Regions from separate parts of the Embleya sp. NPDC059237 genome, predicted to be linked through region 1. Evidence: riboswitches for the same ligand, from Rfam matches in the RefSeq annotation. Region 1 holds a riboswitch; each other region holds the start of a gene.
What was found. Region 1 has a riboswitch for cyclic di-AMP ahead of ACFXKZ_RS26575 (NlpC/P60 family protein). Riboswitches for the same ligand answer to the same signal wherever they lie in the genome.
Positions count from the first base shown of each region.

Region 2: it holds a riboswitch for cyclic di-AMP, as region 1 does, so the genes downstream of both, ACFXKZ_RS39855 (transglycosylase family protein) here and ACFXKZ_RS26575 (NlpC/P60 family protein) in region 1, are expected to answer to the same signal.
Region 3: it holds a riboswitch for cyclic di-AMP, as region 1 does, so the genes downstream of both, ACFXKZ_RS09730 (transglycosylase family protein) here and ACFXKZ_RS26575 (NlpC/P60 family protein) in region 1, are expected to answer to the same signal.
Region 4: it holds a riboswitch for cyclic di-AMP, as region 1 does, so the genes downstream of both, ACFXKZ_RS27325 (transglycosylase family protein) here and ACFXKZ_RS26575 (NlpC/P60 family protein) in region 1, are expected to answer to the same signal.

Region 1 covers NZ_JBHZAE010000008.1:388,264-393,218, forward strand. The annotation lists tRNA gene ACFXKZ_RS26565 (tRNA-Lys) at 99-171, opposite strand; gene ACFXKZ_RS26570 (DUF72 domain-containing protein) at 504-1,373, opposite strand; gene ACFXKZ_RS26575 (NlpC/P60 family protein) at 1,550-2,644, opposite strand; cyclic di-AMP (ydaO/yuaA leader) riboswitch at 2,653-2,791, opposite strand; gene ACFXKZ_RS26580 (winged helix-turn-helix transcriptional regulator) at 3,268-3,735, opposite strand; gene ACFXKZ_RS26585 (MFS transporter) at 3,941-4,955, shown strand, end outside.
Region 2 covers NZ_JBHZAE010000018.1:31,525-36,479, reverse strand. The annotation lists gene ACFXKZ_RS39865 (cell wall-binding repeat-containing protein) at 1-1,290, shown strand, start outside; gene galE (UDP-glucose 4-epimerase GalE) at 1,437-2,405, shown strand; cyclic di-AMP (ydaO/yuaA leader) riboswitch at 2,925-3,146, shown strand; gene ACFXKZ_RS39855 (transglycosylase family protein) at 3,151-4,500, shown strand; gene ACFXKZ_RS39850 (PIG-L family deacetylase) at 4,783-4,955, opposite strand, start outside.
Region 3 covers NZ_JBHZAE010000002.1:673,728-678,682, reverse strand. The annotation lists gene ACFXKZ_RS09745 (Tm-1-like ATP-binding domain-containing protein) at 1-1,067, shown strand, start outside; gene ACFXKZ_RS09740 (phosphoenolpyruvate hydrolase family protein) at 1,069-1,932, shown strand; gene ACFXKZ_RS09735 (EthD family reductase) at 2,009-2,344, shown strand; cyclic di-AMP (ydaO/yuaA leader) riboswitch at 2,541-2,728, shown strand; gene ACFXKZ_RS09730 (transglycosylase family protein) at 2,729-3,454, shown strand; gene ACFXKZ_RS09725 (hypothetical protein) at 3,614-4,363, opposite strand; gene ACFXKZ_RS09720 (carotenoid oxygenase family protein) at 4,451-4,955, opposite strand, start outside.
Region 4 covers NZ_JBHZAE010000009.1:143,476-148,430, reverse strand. The annotation lists gene ACFXKZ_RS27335 (FAD-binding oxidoreductase) at 1-836, shown strand, start outside; gene ACFXKZ_RS27330 ((Fe-S)-binding protein) at 833-1,984, shown strand; cyclic di-AMP (ydaO/yuaA leader) riboswitch at 3,007-3,244, shown strand; gene ACFXKZ_RS27325 (transglycosylase family protein) at 3,312-4,526, shown strand; gene ACFXKZ_RS27320 (glycerophosphodiester phosphodiesterase family protein) at 4,714-4,955, opposite strand, start outside.

The sequences.
Region 1 (4,955 bases):
GGAGTCGGATGTACAAAATGTGTACGTACCCAGGGAGGCACAGAATCCGTCCTGGGGACCCGCAGGCCGTTGACCAGGGTTGGAGAGGGTGGAAGCGGTGGGCCGTCAGGGGATCGAACCCTGAACCCGCGGATTAAAAGTCCGCTGCTCTGCCAATTGAGCTAACGGCCCCGTCGGGCGTCCGGCGGTGATCCGCTTTTTGCCCACCGGCAGAGTACCGGTATCGGATCGAACATGCTGCGAGTATCCCCGGACACGCCGTGACCTGCGGGGATGTGGACTCGTACGGGCGGGAGCATGGGGCGCCGCGAAACGGTCGGAGTGTGCAAAATGGACGCACATGGCTGCCGTTCACCCTCCCGTCGGGCCCTCGGCGATGGCCATACCGTTACCGTCCGTGGTCGGTCCGGTCGGTCCGGTCGGTCCGGTCGGTCCCGTCGGTCCCGTCGGTCCCGTCGATCGGCCGGCGGACTCGCCGCCGTTCGACGACACGATCCGGGTCCCTACGCGTCGAGTAGGGCGCGCATTGTTTCGGCTGCCCGGGCGGCTGCGTCGGCACAACAATTGTTGAACAACACGTGTATCCGGTCGACGGTTTGGGCCAGCATGCGCACTCGGGGCACCCACTCGGCCAGTTCCGCGCTCGTATATGTGTGGCGGAACCGTTCTTCCTTCGACCCACTCCCCCAGGCCCGGTTGCGGCCGTGGAAGCGAACCACCGCCAGTTCGGGCGTGGTGGCCACGGCAACCGGGGGGATGGACGTGGGCAGCGACTGCACCGTGTCGACCGCCACCGCGGCGACTTCGAGGCGTTCGAGGAGAGCCGTCGTCGCGGCGCGATGTTCGTCCTGCCACCAGAGCGGATGCCGGAACTCGACGGCGAGCGGCCACCCTTGCGCCCGCTCGACGCAGTCGTGGAGGAAACGTGTGGCAGCCGGACCGGGCGCCAAGGACGGCGGGAACTGAAAGAGCAATGTGCCGAGACGTCCTGCCTCGCGCAACGGCAGCAGCGCCCCGCTGAACCGTTGCCAGACCTCGTCCGACAGACGATCGTCGACAGCGCCCGGGCGCACCCGTGGCGGCAGCAGCGACCGCAACTCCGCCAGCAACGAACCCGGCCTGGTGGGATGCCCGGTGAGCAGCGAGAACGCCTTGACGTCGAAGGTGAATCCGGCAGGCGTACGTTCCACCCACAGCAGGCTGTTGCGGGTGCTGGGCAACGCGTAGTAGGTCGCGTCCACCTCGACCACCGGGAACTGCCGGGCGTAGTGCCGAAGTCGGTGTTCCGCGTCCCGGCATTCGGCCGGATACCAACCACTGGAGACCAAGGCGGAGTCGGTCCACGAGCACGTGCCCACCGATATACGATCCATGGCCCACACGCCTACCCCGGTTCCCGGAACCTTCCGCACGGCACGGCAAGGCAAGGCAAGGCAACCCGAGATACCGCGTGCCCCGAGGCACCGGCAGCGCCGACAACGACGATCGGTCCGGGAGGGGTGCTCGCCCCCTCCCGGACCGATCGTCGGTGTAGCGCGGTCGGGTGGGTCTAGCCCGGTCGGACGGCCGCGTAGAACGGCATCGAGTCCAAGGGGGCCTCGGTCACGTTCTTGCCGGGGCGGGGGGCGTGGATGATCTTGCCGTTGCCGATGTACATGCCCACGTGCGAGTTGTCCGAGAAGTAGAACACCAGGTCGCCCGGCTTGAGCGCGTCCTTGGAGATCCGCGGGCCGTCGTTGACCTGGGTCCACGTGGTGCGGCTGAGCGAGACGTTGGCGGCTCGCCACGAGGCCTGGGTCAGGCCCGAGCAGTCGTACGAGTCGGGGCCCACGCCTCGCGGCGCGTACGGCTTGCCGATCTGGGCCCGCGCGAACGCGATCGCGGCCGCCGCCCGGCCGGACACGGGGACGTCCTTGCCCGTCGTCGGCGGCGGGTCCGTCTTGTCGCGCGAGCTGCGGTCGGTCTCGGTGCGCGAACCCGCGTCGTTCTTGTGCTCGTTCGAGTCGAGGACTTCCTTCTGCTGCTGCGCGGTGAGCGTGTTCAGCAGGCGCTGTGCCTCGGTGAGCTTGTTCTGGATCTCGCCCTTGTGCCGGTTCAGCTCGGTGCGCAGCTTCTCCAGTTCCGCGAGCTGCGAGGAGGCCTCGGTGCGGTCCTGCTGGAGAACTCGGGCCTGCGCCGCGATCTGCTTCAGCTTCGCGGCCTGCTGGCCGTCGAGCTGGGACAACATCTGCGACTTCTGCAGGTATCCCTCGGGGTCGCCGCTGAGCGCGAGCGAGAGCGAGGGCGGCAGACCACCGCTGCGGTACTGATTGGCCGCCAGGACACCGATCTGGTCGCGCAGCGTGTTGAGCGCGGCCTGTTCCTCGGTGATCCGGGCCTGGGTCTGGTTCGCGGTGCCCTGCTGCTTGGTGATCTGCTCGTCGACGCCGTTGGCGGCTTCGGTGGCCTTGATCGCCTCGCTGTGCAGCTGGTTGACGCGGTCCTTGGTCTGCTGGAACGACTGCGCGGGGTCCGCGCTCGCGGTGCCGGCGAAGGTCATCACACCGGTCATCGTCGCGGCGGCCGTGACCACGGTCGCGGCGGTACGCACGGCGGTGCGGGGCTTGGGCTTGCGGTGCTGCCCGGATCGACGCTGGGACGCCACTGGCGGCGGTCTCCTTCCTCGGCCGCCTACCGGGTTAGCTGACGGGTTCGGGCGGAAGAAGGCGCCCTACGGTGCCGGAGCACCGATTCACCCCAGGGACTGTGAAGGGTCCCCGGTTCCGGCTTCGTGTCGCGGCGACCGCGGTTGCCCACCGTCACCGAAACCCGTCACCGAATTCGGCGGAGGCGAACGTGTCGACCGGGTGGCCGACGTGGAGCCGCTCGCCTATCGCAGAACGATAGTCACAGGCGTGTCACGACCCTCACTCCGGGTCTCTGCATTGCCAAAACTTTACCAAGAGTTCCGTTTCACCCGTCGTCGTATCACAGGAAAAGCACTCGGAATCCCGAAAGTCGATCTTGGGCCGATTTGGCAACGATTGATGGCAAGGATCTGCCGTCCGACCTCCGCAAACGTCGCCGCACCCGCGAAATGGGCCGCCTACGGGGCTACCACGCGCCAGGCTCCGCTGTTTCGCCCGGCTTGCCTGTCCTTTTCGAACCGGGCATTCGCGAGGCCCGGCCGATCCGAGGCGAATACGCGACATCGAGCGACATCGAACAGGTGTGGGCAGACCCCGAACCCGGATTCGAAAATCGACCCCCGGTCCGGCGCCGCGCCCACTACCCCGACACCGACCGCCCCGCCGCCGCCACCGCCAGATCGCCTTCCGCTCCCACTCGCGCGTCGTACTCCGCCCGCGCCTCGGCGATGCGTTCCTGATGTTCCTCGGTCCAGGTGACCAGCGAGCGGATCGTGGTGTGCAGCGTGGTCCCCATCGGGGTGAGCGCGTAGTCCACCCGAGGCGGCACGACCGGATACACCGTGCGGCGCACCAGGCCGTCGCGTTCGAGCTGGCGCAGCGTCACGGTGAGCATGCGCTGGCTGATCCCGTCGATCTCCCGCCGCAACTCGGTGAAGCGCAACGTACGGCTCTCCAGGATCGCGATCACCAGAAGCGACCACTTGTCGGCGACCCGGTCGAGGATCTGCCGGACCTCGCACCCCTCGCGCACGTCCCACTGAAGGGCGTCGTAGTCCTCCTGGTTACTCGGGCAGGGGGTCGGTTCCTTCGAAGTGCCTTCTTCCATGGAAGTCGATGCTGCCGAAGGATGGGGTCGGTTACAAGAGGGAACCGGGTTCGTCCGAAGAACCGACCCCCGGTGCCCCGATCCCACCGCAATCCCACCCACCCGCGTCCCGAGGGGCTGTCGCATGTCCACATCCACGTCCGCACCCGGCAGCGCCACCGAATCCGCCCCCGAATCCGCCGCCGGCGACACCCCCGCCGGCCGCATGAGCCCCCGCGCCTGGGGCATGCTGCTCGTCCTCTGCGGCGCGATCTTCCTCGAGGGCATCGACATCGCGATGCTCAACGTCGCGCTGCCCACCATCCGCGAGGACCTTGGCATGTCCACCGGTGGCGTGAGCTGGGTGATGAGCGCGTACGTGCTCGCCTACGCCGGCTTCATGCTCCTCGGTGGCCGCACCGCCGATCTGCTCGGCCGGCGGCGGATGTTCCTCTTGTGGCTGAGCGTCTTCCTGGTCTTCTCCGGCCTGGGCGGATTCGCCACCGAGGGCTGGATGCTGATCGTGGCCCGCTTCGTGACCGGCGCCTCGGCTGCCTTCATGACCCCTGCCGGGCTGTCCATCATCACCACCGGCTTCCCGGAGGGGCCGCAGCGCAACCGGGCACTGCTCTTCTACGCGGGCACCGCCGCGGGCGGCTTCTCGCTCGGCCTGGTGATCGGCGGACTGCTGACGGCGATCGACTGGCGGCTGGTGTTCTTCGTACCGGTCGCGCTCGCCGCGGTGATCCTGACGGCGGCGTCGGCGCTGATCCCCCGGGACGAGCGGCCCGAGGCCGGCGGGGGCTTCGACCTCGTCGGGGCGATCAGCGTGACCGGTTCGATGTTGCTGCTGGTCTACGGCGTGGTCCGGCTCGAACACCCCGCCGACGGCCCGGGCTGGACGATCGTGGTCTTCGCGGGCGGGCTCGCCCTTCTGCTCGCCTTCGTGGCCGTCGAACGACGCGCGGCGAATCCGCTGGTACGCCTCGGCATCCTGCGCTCGGGCGCGCTGGTCCGGGCGAACCTGGGCGCGATGTTGTTCGCGGGCTCGTTCTTCGGCTTCCAGTTCATCGCGGTCTTCTACCTCCAGGAGATCCGCGGCTGGTCGACCCTGGAGACCAGTTTCGCGCTGCTCGCGGTCGGGGCGGACGCGGTACTCGCGCCGACGCTGACACCGAGGCTGGTGGAGCGCTTCGGGAACCTGCGGGTGATCCTCGGCGGGATGGTGGCCGCCGCCGCGG
Region 2 (4,955 bases), on a different contig from region 1:
CCCAAGCAGCTCAGCGCCGACACCGACGCCTCCGTCTCGCTGCCCAGCTTCTCCCCGTCGGGTACCAGGATCGCCTACGGCAAGGGCAGCGACACCTGGGTGATGGACAAGAACGGCGACAACGCGAAGCGGGTCGCCGCGAACTTCTGGCAGGCCTCGTGGCAGCCCCTGCGCAAGGAGGGCGTCTATCGGGTCTGGGGCGACACCGCCCACGACACCGCGATCGCCAACTCGAAGTTCAAGTGGGCCTCGGTCGGCGACACCTCCTCGGGGCTGCGGCAGGCCGACTCGGCGGTCATCAGCCGGACGGACTACTTCTACGACGGCCTGTCCGGCGCTGCCCTCGCGGGCGCCAAGAACGGTCCGCTGCTGCTCGGCAGTTGGGGCGGACCGGGCAGTCTGTACGAGGAGCTGACGCGCACCCTGCGTCCCGGCTCCAACGTCTACATCCTCGGCGGGATCAACGCGCTGAGCACCAACTACGAGGACGATCTGCGGCAGTGGGGCTTCACGCCCAAGCGGCTTGCCGGTGCCACCATGTACGACACCGGGATCGCGATCGCCCGCGAGACCAACCCGGCCCCGAAGAACGTGTTCGTGGTCACCGGTGAGGACTACTACGACGGCCTCTCGGCGGGTGCCGCGGCCGGCGGCACCAAGGACAGCGTGGTCGTCTACAGCGCGGGCGACAACATGCCCGCCGTGACCGAGTCCTACCTGAACGCGATCAACCCCGCCACCACGAACGTGATCACCGTCGGCGGGCCGGCCGACCGCGCGCTGCTGTCGGCGAACCTGCCGTCCTGGCCGGACGGCGCGGAGTACTACGCGGTCGCCGGGAACACCGCGGCCGACACCGCGGCCAAGCTCGGCCGGTTCTGGTTCGCCGCCCCGCGCACCGTGGGTCTGGCCACCACCATGACCTGGCAGGACGCCCTCACCGGCGGCGCGATGATGGCCGGGCTCGGCCCCATCCTGCTCACCGACGAGGACAGCCTGGCTCCGGCCAGCTCCTGGTACCTCTACGACAACGGCGCCTCGCTCTCCTCCGTGGTCCTGGTCGGCGGCGAGTCGGCGCTCAACGCGCCGATCGTGGACCAGGCCGGCAACCAGATCGGGCTCCCCGGTCAGTACACCTACGTACCGATGTACAACGGCGTCGAGCCGCCCGCGGGCAAGGCGCTGCGCGCCGCGCCGGCGGACAAGCCCGGCAGCCCGGCCGTGAACGGCCCGGCGAGCGGCACCGGTCCGCAGGCCGGTTCGGACGTCGAGCGGCACACCAAGCGCTGACCGCACGACACCACGGCAACACCGCGACACACCGAGGGCCCTCGGCGGGACACGACATGTCCCGTCGGGGGCCCTCGGCCCGTCCCGGCGGCGGTGAGGCACGGGCGAAACGCCCCCGAAGCGGTCCATCCGGTTAGGGTCTCGACATGAAGTGGCTTGTCACCGGCGGTGCCGGATACATCGGAACGCATGTCGTACGCGGGCTCGTCGCGGCCGGGGACGAGGTCGTCGTGGTCGACGACCTCTCCTCCGGGGTCCGCGAGCTGGTGCCGGACACGATCCCGGTGGTGATCGGCTCCGTGCTGGACCGGGCGCTGCTCGACGAGCTGTTCGGCGCGCACATCTTCGACGGCGTGGTGCACATCGCGGGCAAGAAGCGGGTGCCCGAGTCGGTCGCGCGTCCCCTCTACTACTACGAGGAGAACGTGGAGGGTCTGCGCACGCTGCTCGCGGCGATGGTCGCGGCCGAGGTGCCCCGGATCGTGTTCTCCTCCAGCGCCGCCGTGTACGGCATGCCCGACGTGGACCTGGTCGACGAGGACACCCCGTGTCTGCCGATCAACCCGTACGGCGAGAGCAAGCTGGTCGGCGAGTGGCTGATCGCGGCCACCGCGCGGGCGCACGGGATCTCCTACGCCTGCCTGCGCTACTTCAACGTCGCGGGCGCCGGCGCGCCGGAGCTCGCGGACGCGGGTGTGTCCAACCTCGTGCCGATGGTGCTGGAGAAGTTGACGGCCGGCCGCGCACCGGTGATCTACGGGGACGACTACGACACCCCCGACGGCACCTGTGTGCGCGACTTCATCCACGTGGTGGACCTGGCCGAGGCGCACGTGGCCGCCGCCCGCCGGCTCGCCGCCGACCCGGACACCCGCCTGGTGCTCAACGTCGGCCGCGGTCGGGGCACCTCGGTCCGCGAGATGGTCGAACTCATCCGCGAGGTCACCGGTTTGCGCGAGTTCGCGCCCCAGACGCTGCCCCGGCGCGCCGGCGACCCGGCCCGGGTGGTCGCGAGCGCCGAGCGGATCGCGGCCGAACTGGGCTGGAAGGCTCGCCTGGACGTCTCCGACATGGTGGAGAGCGCGTGGACCGGGTGGCGGGCGCGGCGCGGGTGACGGGCGCGGGACGCGCCACGTGGTGAACGCCGGGCCGGCCGAACGTGTGCCGCGCGTCCTGTGCTCCCGAATCACCCCGAGTGCTTTCGTGTGCTCCGAACGCCTCGATGCGACGCCGGCCGGCGAGTCGGCGTCGCGGGGAGTGCGTGGGGTGAAGTGCGCCGGGATGAATCGGACTTGGGGCTTTTGTCCTGTGGGCCGAATCACTCCGGCTCCGAGTGCAGACGGGTGCGCCGATGGGTAATGGCGCGATTCCGGGCCCGAGACGCGCGATGCGCCTGTGACGAACGGGACTTCGGTGATCATTTTCGGGTGATCCATATGAGGCTCGATCAAGGTTCTCTGTCACCCGATCCGGCCGAATCCACCACGGAACGCCAACTACGGTCCTTTCCGTAAGGGATCATCTACATTGCGCTCAACCGCAAAACGGATAATCGGCTTCTATCCGACACAGACTTGTGATCTTCGGCGGGGCCTGCTTAGCGTTCGATCCGTCCGTATCCCACACGGACCCCGATCGCCGGTACGCCGAATCCTGTCGCCGGCCGTTCGGGAGGCTGACGAGCACCACACGACAGGAGCGGGGGAACCACAGGTGAACCGCCGCACACGGCACCGATCGAGACGGTCGGCGGCCGTGAACGGCTTGGGGTGAAGCCACGTTCTTCGGGACGTGGCCGGGCTATCGATCTCCGGCCCGAATCCGACAGCTCACCTCGTAGGCGTGGGAGAGGATCCAGCCATGCTGTCCGGAACCGGGCGTCATCGCCGTCGCAGCACCAGCAGGACCACGCGTCTGATCGCCGCGGCCGGCGTCGCCGGTGTCGGCGTCGCCATGCCGATCATCGGGGCGGGCACGGCTCAGGCCGCGTCCGTGAGCACCTGGGACAAGGTCGCCCAGTGCGAGAGCACGGGCAACTGGAAGATCAACACCGGTAATGGCTTCTACGGCGGCCTCCAGTTCACCCAGAGCACCTGGAACGAGTTCGGCGGCTCGCAGTACGCCGCCCGCGCCGACCAGGCGACCAAGAGCCAGCAGATCGCGATCGCCGAGAAGGTGCTCAAGAGCCAGGGCCCCGGCGCCTGGCCGGTCTGCTCCGTCAAGGCGGGCCTGACCCGCGGCGGTGCCGCTCCGGACCTCGACACGGGCTCGGCGGGTGGCAAGACCGCGCCGAAGACGGCCCCGAAGACGGAGAGCGCCAAGCCGGCGCCGAAGACCGAGACTGCCAAGCCGAAGATCGAGGTCAAGAGCGAGGCGCCGAAGACCGAGGCGCCCAAGGACGAGACTCCCAAGACCGAGGCGCCCAAGGCCGAGACGACCGCCAAGACGGACGCGGCCGGCGACTCCTACGTCGTGGTCGCCGGCGACACGCTGTCGCAGATCGCGAACGCCCGGAACGTGCCCGGCGGTTGGCCGAAGCTGTACGAGGCCAACAAGAGCGTGGTCGGCGAGAACCCGGACCTGATCTTCCCGGGCCAGCAGCTGAAGGTCGACGGCAAGGCCGCGCCGGCCGCCGAGACCAAGACCGAAACCAAGGACGAGCCCAAGGCCGAGGCGCCGAAGGCGGAGACGCCCAAGGCCGAGGCCAAGACCGAGGTCAAGCCGGCCGCCGCGCCGAAGACCACGGTCAAGACCGAGAGCACCAAGGCCGACTCCCCGGCCAAGGGCTCCGAGCAGGCCTCCGGTTCGTATGTCGCCCCGGTCTCCGGCGCCACCTTGACCGCGAGCTTCGGCTCGGGCGGGTCGCGCTGGTCCAGCGGCCACCACACCGGCCAGGACTTCGCCGTCTCGACCGGCACCACGGTGCGCGCGGTCACCTCCGGCACGGTCGTCTCGGCCGGCTGGGGCGGCGCGTACGGCAACGAGGTCGTGATCCGCCACGCGGACGGCAAGTACACCCAGTACGCGCACCTGTCCTCGATCTCGGTCAAGGCCGGGATGAAGGTGCAGACCGGCCAGAAGATCGCGCTCTCCGGCGCGACCGGCAACGTCACCGGCCCGCACCTGCACTTCGAGGTCCGCACCACGCCGAACTACGGCTCCGCGGTCAACCCGATGACGTGGCTGCGCAGCCACGGCGTGAACGTCTGATCCACCGCACTCCCGCGCCGAACGGCGGGCGTCCCCTTCGGGGGGCGCCCGCCGTTCGCGTGTGCGGGCCGCGCGGGCGCGGGGCGGGCGGCGGCGGGGGCAGGGGGACGCGCGGGGCGGGTGGATGGCAGTCCCGGGGCGTAGGACGACTCCGGCGCCGAGGTTCGGGTGCCGGGGGTTCAGGCGCGGGGGTTCGAGTGCCGGAGGTTCAGGCGCCGAGGTTCGGGTGCCGGGGGTTGGGGTGCCGGGGGTTGGGGTGCCGGGGGTTGGGGTGCCGGGGGTTCAGGGCAGGCGGGCCGTGTGAAGGGTGGCGGTCGGGTCGAGCCACAGGGCGAGCGGTCGGCCCGCGCCGTCGAGGGTGGTGGTCGGGCCGTTCGGGGTCGGGCGGTCGTCGAGCACGAGCGGCGTGGGGGTCGCGCCGAGCACCACCGGGCGGCCCTCGGCGTCCCGGGTCG
Region 3 (4,955 bases), on a different contig from region 1:
ATCTGGAGGACCTGCGCACCCGCGCCGACCGGGGCGCGGCGACCACCGCGATGGCCGAGGGCGCGGCCTCGATTCTGCGCGAACTCTTCGAGCAGGGACGGGTGGACGGGGTGCTCGCGATGGGCGGCTCGGGCGGCTCGGCGATCGCGTCCCACGCGATGCGCGCGCTGCCGGTGGGCGTGCCCAAGCTGCTGGTGTCCACGATGGCGGCGGGCGACGTGTCGCCGTACGTCGGCGCGGTGGACGTGACGATGATGTACAGCGTCGTGGACATCGCCGGGATCAACCGGCTCTCCGAACGCATCCTGGGCAACGCGGCGGACGCGATCGCGGGCATGGCCGGCGGCTACGCCGAGGACCGCGCGGCGGTCGCCGGGGTGACCGGCGAGGGCCGACCGCTGGTGGCCGCGACCCAGTTCGGCGTGACCACCCCGGCGGTGGACGCGGCGCGCGAGCGGCTCAACGAACTGGGCTACGAGGTACTGGTGTTCCACGCCACCGGGGCCGGCGGCCGGTCGATGGAGAACCTGGCCGAGGGCGGCTTCCTGGCCGGGGTCCTCGATCTGACCACCACCGAGCTGGCCGACGACCTGGTCGGCGGGGTGCTCAGCGCGGGCCCGCAGCGGCTGACCGCGGCCGGGCGGATGGGATTGCCGCAGGTGGTCAGCGTGGGCGCGCTGGACATGGTCAACTTCGGCCCCCGCGACACCGTTCCGCCGCGTTTCGAGGACCGGCTGTTGTACGTGCACAACCCGACCGTGACACTGATGCGCACCACACCGGCCGAAAACGCCGAACTGGGACGGCGGATCGCGGCCAAACTGATCGACGCGACCGGGCCCACCGCGCTGTACCTGCCGCTGCGCGGAGTCTCCGCGATCGACGTCGAGGGCGGACCCTTCTACGATTCCGACGCCGATACGGCGTTGTTCGACGCGCTGCGCGCCGGCCTCGACGGGACCGCCGTCGAGGTGCGCGAGGTCGCGACGGACATCAACGATCCGGCGTTCGCCAAGGCGGCGGCGGATCGATTGCACGAATTGATCACGAAGGGACACGTGGACTGAGATGAACGGACGCGAGGCGCGGGGCCGACTGCGCACGACGGTCGAGCAGGGCGGCGTCGTGATCGGCGCAGGCGCGGGCACCGGATTGTCCGCCAAGTGCGCCGAGGCCGGGGGTGTGGACCTGATCATCATCTACAACTCGGGCCGCTATCGCATGGCCGGCCGGGGTTCGTTGGCGGGACTGCTGCCGTACGGCGACGCCAACGCGATCGTGGTGGAGATGGCGGGCGAGGTGCTGCCGGTGGTGCGCAGTACCCCGGTCCTCGCGGGGGTGTGCGGCACCGATCCGTTCCGGATCATGCCGCACTTCCTGGACCGACTCGCGGCCATGGGCTTCGCGGGAGTGCAGAACTTCCCGACGGTCGGCCTGTTCGACGGTGTCTTCCGGCAGAACCTGGAGGAGACCGGGATGGGCTACGACCTGGAGGTGGAGATGATCCGGCTGGCGGCGGAGCGCGGCCTGCTCACGGCGCCGTACGTCTTCGATCCCGAGCAGGCCCGCGCGATGGCGGCGGCCGGCGCCGACGTGCTGGTCCCGCACCTGGGGCTGACCACCAAGGGCAGCATCGGCGCGACCACCGCGGTCACCCTCGACCAGGCGGTGGAGCGGGTGCAGGAGATGCGCGACGCGGCGGCGGAGGTCAACCCCGACGTGCTGGTGCTGTGCCACGGCGGGCCGATCGCCGAACCCGAGGACGCGGCGTACGTCTTGGCCCACACCACCGGCGTGGTCGGCTTCTTCGGCGCCTCCAGCATGGAGCGCCTGCCGACCGAGGTGGCCATCACCGAGCAGGCGCGGGCGTTCAAGAGCATCACCCCGAGTGGGGGCACCGCCACGGCGGGCGACACTCCGGCACATCCGTAACCAACGCGCCCGGCAGCAGATGCGTGGCGCACGCGCACGTCCGTCCGTCCGACAACCACGAGCGTGAGGACCCGGCATGTACAAGTTGACCGTGCTCTACGGCCACCCTGAAGACCCGGCGGCGTTCGACTCCTATTACTGGGACAAGCACGTCCCGCTGGCCCGCACCATGCCGGGACTGACCGGCTGGACCATCGGCAAGTGCGAACCGGATCCGTCCGGTGCGAAGCCGCCCTATTACCTGGTGGTCGCGCTGTACGCGCCCTCGCGCGCGGAACTCGAGGCGGTGCTGGATTCGCCCGAGGGGCGGGCCACGGTGGCCGATGTGCCCAATTTCGCGACCGGCGGCGCGACGTTCCTCTGGGACGAGGAGCGGGTAGTGGTTCCGGTAGAGCTGCCCGCGACGGAATAGCCCGTCGCTGAAGCACGCGTGACCACGCGGCCGCGCACCGTGTACGCCGGAGCCGTGACCTGCAAAGACGGCGACAAATCGGGCAAATAGGTGTTATTCCTCCCTATGGGGGACGTCACAAACCATCCGAAATGTTTGCCAACCCGGCGAACCGGTGCGTAGCTTCGTGGTTGTTCGCACAAGCGGACTCCCCGGGCGGTACGCCGAATCCTGCCGCCGTCCGAGGGAAGCAGTCGATATCGACTGGCGGCAGGAGCGGGGGAACCAAGTGAGCCGACATCGGCACTGCCGATGCCTGGGGTGAAGCCATGCCTGTGACAGGCGAGGCCGGGCCAATCGTCCGAACCCGACAGCTAACTTCGTAGGCGCCCGACGAGGTAATCAATGACCTTCCGTGCCATCACCGCTCCGGTTCGTTCGCTCTCTCGTGGCCGTCGCGCCGGCATCGCCGTCGCCGCCGGTGCGGGTCTCGTCCTTCCCCTCGTGGGCATGGCGGGCAGCGCGAACGCCGCGACTTCGTCCACCTGGGACGCGGTCGCCCAGTGCGAGAGCACCGGAAACTGGAGCATCAACACGGGCAACGGCTTCTCCGGCGGTCTGCAGTTCACCCCGAGCACCTGGAACGCGTTCGGCGGCAGCCAGTACGCGGCCAGCGCGGCGCAGGCCTCCAAGGCGCAGCAGATCGCCGTCGCCGAGCGGGTCCTGGCGAGCCAGGGCCCCGGCGCCTGGCCGGTCTGCTCCGTGAAGGCCGGTCTGGGCAAGGGCGGCGACGCCAACGCCACGGCCGAGTCCTCGACCACCGGCAAGACCAAGTCCGCGGTCGAGCCGAAGGCCGCGCCGACGTCCGAGGCCAAGCCCGCGACCGGCAATGCGCCGAAGCTCAACGTGCAGCCCAAGCAGGATGTTGCCAAGCAGGACGCGCCGAAGTCGGCCGCGACCGAGCGGGCGTCGGGCTCCGGCACCTACACCGTCAAGTCCGGTGACACGCTGTCCGCGATCGCGGCCAAGTTCGGTGTCAAGGGCGGCTACAAGGCCCTGCACACGGCCAACGCCGGCGTCCTCGGCGACAACCCGAACGTGATCGCCGTGGGCACCAAGCTCGCCGTCTGATCCATACCCTCACCACGTGGGCCCCGCCGAGACATTCGGCGGGGCCCACGCGCGTTCGACCAGGCCCGGCCGGGCCGTTGCACGCGCCCATCCCGATCCGGACATGCGCGAGATGGCGTTGGCGGTGAGCACCGGACGCGAGTAGGCCGAACGGCCCGGTCAGCTCTGCTCGGTGCGCAAAAGCCGCAGGAACGCCTTGATGCCGGAGATGACTTCCTGGTTGTCCGTCAACTGGCTGATGGTGTCCTCGAAGCGGCGGCCGAGGGCGTCCACCTTGCGGTCCGCCTCCTGGAAGCGCTTGGTGGTGTCGGCCGCCCCGAAGACCGTCGTCTCCTTGAGCTGCTCGATGCTCTCCAGCAACTCCTTGGTGCGGGTCTCCAGGGCCTCGACCTTGGCCTTGAGCGCCGTGACGTCCTGGCTGACCGCGAGCACGTCGTCGCGGGGGTGGGTCACCTCGCGCAGCATGGTGCGCAGCCGCTGGGACAGGTGCTCCGCATACGCCTGACCGGGTCGAAACAGGGTGCTGAGCAGGTAGAACCCGGCGAACCAGTAGCCCACCACGCCACCGGAGATCCAGGTGATCAGCGCGATCACGGCGGCGGAGAGCACGTGTGCGCCGATCGCGCCGTAGAGCAGTCGGCGGGCGATCCGCCGGGCCTCGACGTCACGCCCCTCCGGTACGGCCAGGCCCCGCTCCCGGCTGATCGCGATCTCCGTGATCACCCGCTGGGCCCGGAAGTACAGGTTCCACGGCGCGGTGAGCACCAGGATCAGCCAGAACAGACACACCGCCCCCGCCCCGAGCGAGAGCAGATCCGCCAGTGACGTGTCCTCGACGAAGTACAGCACGATGCCCAACGCCGTCGTGCCGACGAACAGCAGAACCGCAAGCAGCCTGGTCGCACCCACCCGAATCGCACTCCCACCCCACCCGGTGCCCGGCCCACCCGAGCACGCTGCTCGGACTGTAGAGCACGGAGATCACCGTGATCGGGTTCAGCCGTCGGCAACCGATCCGTCGGGGTCGGGGATCCACGAACCGTGGATCCCGGCCGGCACCCGGCGCGGCAATTCGACGGCCGCGATCGGCTGCGCGGTGATCCTGCGCGCGTCCAGTACCAGCAACTCCGAGGCATTCCGGGCCAGATCACTGATCACGGTGAGCAGGTAGCCGTCGTCCTCGGCGGTGCCGCCCTCGGCCGGCACGAACACCGCCTCGCCGGGCATACGGTCGCGCCCCTGCCCGGCGATCCACCGCTCCCCGCTCACCCGGTCGTACTTGACGATCGCGTACTCGCGCAGCCCCGCCCCGGGAAAGGCCGACGCGTAGCCGAATCGGTGCGGCCGGCCCACCGCGCGGGCGTCGATCGTGGGGAACTCGACGACCAGCGAGTCCAGTGCCTGCTCGCCCGCGACGCCCGAGGCCGGGTCCAGGATCCATCGGTGCGAGATCGCGCCGACCACGGGTGATTCGGGGTAGCCGGGCGCACCCACCCACCAC
Region 4 (4,955 bases), on a different contig from region 1:
TCTGGAAGGACGTGGCCGGCTACGACCTGACCCGCCTGCTCACCGGCTCCGAGGGCACCCTCGCCGTGATCACCGAGATCACCATGGCCCTGCTGCCCGCCCCCGCCGACACAGGCACCGGGATCGCCTACTTCCCCGACCTGTCCCACGCCGGCCGCGCGGTCGCCGACATCCTCTCCGCCGGCATCGTCCCGGCCACCCTGGAATTCCTGGACCGGAGCTGCGTCAACGCGGTCGAGGACTTCGCCGACCTCGGCCTGCGTCGGGACGCCGGGGCGCTGCTCCTGTTCGGCGACGACGGTACGTCCGACGCGGTCCGCCGCGACCTGAACCGCATGGCCGAGTTGTGCGACGCGGCCGGCGCCACGGAATGGACCCTGGCCGAGGACGTGGCCGGCGCCGAGGCACTGCTGACCGCTCGCCGATGTTCGCTGCCCGCGCTGTCCCGACTCGGCGCGCTGACCATCCTCGAGGACGCCACCGTGCCGCGCCCCAGGATCGCCGAGATGGTCGACCGGATCGACGCCATCGCGGCCGGGCACACCGTCACCATCGCCACCTTCGGCCACGCCGGCGACGGCAACCTCCACCCCACCTGCGTGGTGGCCGACCCGAACGACACCGAATCGATCGAGCGCGCGCACGCCGCCTTCGACGACATCTTCCGCACCGCGATCGAACTCGGCGGCACGATCACCGGCGAACACGGGGTAGGCGCCGCCAAGTTGCCGCACCTGCGCGCCCAACTCGGCGACGAACAGCTGCAATTGCTCAGCCGGATCAAGACCGCCTTCGATCCCGCCCGCATCCTCAATCCCGGAAAGCTCGGCTCATGACCGGTGTGTTCGACCCCGAGGAACTCTCCCGCTGCATCTCCTGCGGCTTCTGCCTGCCCGCGTGTCCGACCTACGCCGCCACCGGCGACGAGGCTTCGTCGCCGCGCGGCCGGATCAACCTGATGCGCGCGCTGGAGACCGGCCGCCTGGACGCCGACGACCCGAGCCTGCTGGAACAGTCCTCCGCGTGTCTGGGCTGCCGCGCCTGCGAACCGGTCTGCCCGGCGGGCGTCCCGTACGGCTCCTTGTTGGAACAGTGGCGCGAGCACCAGTGGCGGGGCAAACACCGACCGCCACTGGCCCGGCTGTTGACGATCGTGGTGAGCCTGCCGCCGGTGGTCCGCGCGATGGGCTGGGGCCGCTTCGTCCTGCCGGCCGGGCGCAGCAGCCCCGACAGGGCAACCCGTCCGGCCACACCCCGGAGCCCGAAACCACCCACTCGGCCCGCACAGCCCGCACAACCCACGCCACCCGCCGGCACCGGTGCCTCCCTCATGCTCGGCTGCTTCGAACGCGCCATGTTCCCGAAGGTCTCCCGCGCGGCCCGCACCCTCCTGCCCGGCCTGAAGGTGCCCGACGACCAGGGCTGCTGCGGAGCGCTGCACGCGCACAACGGCGAATCGACCAAGGGCCGTGCCCTCGCCCGCCGCCTCGGCGAACGACTCCCCGGCCGGATCGTCACCACCTCCGGCGGATGCGCCGCGCACCTGGCCGACGTCATCGGCCGCGACCGGGTCGCCGAATTGTCCGAGGTGGTCGACGTCTCGGCCCTCCCCGAACGCCGGGTGGCCGGCCGCCGGGTCAGGGTCACCCTCCAGGACTCCTGCCACCTGCGCAACGGCCTCGGCGTCTGGCGCGAACCGCGCGAAGTCCTTTCCGCAGTGGCCGACTTCGTGGAAACCCCGGGCGCCGGCGACTGCTGCGGCGCGGCCGGCACCTACTCCCTCCTGCGCCCGATCGAATCCCGCCGCATCCTTGACCGCAAGCTGGACGCGATCGAGGCCAGTGGCGCCGACGTCGTGGTCGCGGTCAACCCGGGCTGCCTGCGCCAACTCCGCACCGGCCTGCGGCGCCGCAAGTCGCGCGTACGCGCGGTACACCTCGCCGAATTCCTCACCACACCCCACGGCGGCGCCCGGACGCCCTGACCACGACGGACCCGACACCGGCGTCTCGGGCCGGGTTCGGCGTATGCGGCTCCACACGGGGGGAGCCGCATACGCCGAACCCGACCCGGTGTGCGAATGCAGCGGATCGTGCTCGTTCACACCGTCATCGCCTACTTCTACAACGCGCTGGTCGTCGCCGTCGCGTTCCAGGTGCTCCAGGGGCTCGTCAGCCCGTGAGGCGCGGTTCTCGGACCGACGCGTCGCTCCCCGCCTTCGCCGCGGCCTCGACGAGGCCCTGCACGCGGTCCGCGCCGGCTCGCATTCCCAGTCGTCGGAACATCGCCGGGGACCGCGTGAGATGGCCGCGTCCCTCGTGTTCACTTCCTGCCCGGACCGGCACGGTCCCGGGCCCCACCGACGCCGCGGCTTCGTCATCCGGCCGGCCCGGTTCGTGGTCGTACCCCTGACCGCACCCGCGCCTGCGGATCGGGCCGCCGGTGCGGGACAGCCGCTGCCCGAATCGGTCGTCGGCCGACGCTCAGTGGGTGAGGAGCCCGGCGGGCGCCGCCCGACACGAACATCCGCAGTTCGTATACGAGCAAATCACCCAATTCATGGCGGATCGGACAGAGAGTCGCCGCCACGCCACCCGGTTCGAACGGCGCCACCCGGCCGGCGCCGACACCGCCACACGCGCACCTTCACCCTCGCCGCATCCCACAAATGGGCAGGTCGGGCGCCGTTTCGACCCGTTTTCCACCATCCCGAGACCGTCGTTTCCGACAAATCCCGTGGCGCACGTCACATCCCGCGCACCGATTGTCAGGAACTCGCACGCACCGTGAACCGAATTTTCACGATTCTCACTCCCCGCAATTCCGACCTCACTCCCCGCTGAAGGTCCCGGACACAATGCGTGGACGCTTCGGGACTTTCGGTCCCGTAATTCCACCCTTCCGACCCGAATCTTCGGTTTCGGCGAAACGTGATGTTTGGATCCGAGTCGGGTGTATGCGTAGCTTGGTGCTTCGCCGCACCGGTCCGGTGTTCGGCGGAATGTGTCTCCCGGTTCGCCGAATCCTGCCGCCGGAGAGGCCACGGTACGAAACCCGAAAGGCAGGAGCGGGGGAACCAAGTGGAATGCCGTCCCGGGCGTCCGCATGTCGCGGACATCCGATAACGACGGCTTGGGGTGAAGCCGTGCCCGCCTCCTCGATACCCGAGGAGTCGACGCCGGCCGGGCGAGACTCTCCAGCCCGAATCCGACAGCTCACTTCGTAGGCGTGGGAGAAGGAAAATCTTCGTGCAGTCGTTCATCACCCCTGCCCGCAAGCCCAAGAACGCGCGCCTCGCGCTCACCCTCGGCATGGCCGGCGCCATCGTCGCCGCCCCGCTGATCACCGGCTTCGCCACCTCCGCCACCGCCGCCCCGGTCTCCGTCTGGGACAAGGTCGCCATGGGCGAGAGCTCGGGCAACTGGCACATCAACACCGGCAACGGTTTCTACGGTGGCCTGCAGTTCACGCAGAGCACCTGGAACGAGTTCGGCGGTCAGCAGTACGCCCCGCGTGCGGACCTGGCCACCAAGGACCAGCAGATCGCCATCGCGGAGAAGGTCCTCGCCGTACAGGGCCCCGGCGCGTGGCCGAACACCTCGGGCCCCGCGGGCCTGACCCGTGGCGGCGCCGCTCCGGCCGTCTCCCCCAACGCCAAGTCGGGCTCGACCAAGGCCACCGTCAAGGTCGCCCCCAAGGTCGCCGAGAAGCCGGTCGAGTCCGCGCCGGCCCCGAAGGCCCCGAAGATCGAGGTCGTCCCGGCCGCCGAAACCAAGGCCACGACCACCACCTACTCCGTGGTCAAGGGCGACACCCTGTCCAAGATCGCCGCGGCCAAGGACGTCGAGGGCGGCTGGCACAAGCTGTACGCCGACAACAAGTCCGTCATCGGCGGCAACCCGAACCTGATCCTGGTCGGCCAGAAGCTCTCGCTCTCCGGCAAGGCCGCGGCCGCCACGAAGACCGAGGTCGCGCCGAAGGCCGAGGCCAAGGTCGAGACCAAGACCGAGGCCCAGCCCTCCGTGTCGGTCAAGGTCGCCCCGAAGCCCGTGACCAAGGAGAAGGCCCCCGTCGTGGCCAAGGACTCCTCGGCCAAGGCCGGCAGCACCGCCGTCAACTCCTCGGGCTACGTCGCCCCGGTGAACGGTGCCCTGGGCACCGCGTTCGGCACCGGTGGCTCCATGTGGTCCAGCGGCAGCCACACCGGCCAGGACTTCGTGGTCGGCACCGGCACCTCCGTCAAGGCCATCACCTCGGGCACCGTGGTCAGCGCCGGCAACGGTGGCGCCTACGGCAACGAGGTCGTCATCAAGCACGCGGACGGCAAGTACTCGCAGTACGCCCACCTGTCCAGCATCGGCGTCCGCGCCGGCCAGACGGTGAGCACCGGCCAGCAGATCGGCCTCTCGGGCGCGACCGGCAACGTGACCGGTCCGCACCTGCACTTCGAGATCCGCACCACCCCGAACTACGGCAGCGGCATCAACCCCGTCACCTACCTGCGCGCGCACGGCGTCAACCTCTGATCCGAGCACAACCGGGAAGTTCCAGGGCCGGGCCCGTCGACCACGCGTCGACGGGCCCGGCCCTGTTCCATGCCCACCGCGCGGGCGGGTCCGGCCGAGTGCGCACTGTCCGCCGGAGCGGGCACCGCCCGCCCGAGCGAGCACCATCCGCCACGCCCACCGCGCACCCGGCAGCGCTTCCCCCGCGTCAGCCCCGCGCGAGATAGCGCTTCGGCAGCGGCAGCCCTCGCGCCGCCATCAGCTCCCGCAACCGGTCGGGGTAATCGGTGATCAGCCCGTCCACGCCGTCGTCCATCAACTTCGCCATGGTCGCCGGGTCGTCGATGGTCCACGGCACCACCTTGATGCCCAGTCGGTGTGCCTCCTCGACCATCGCCCGGGTCACGTAGGGACGGTAGTTCGGGTCGCCCACCTTGCCGTCCTGCGGAA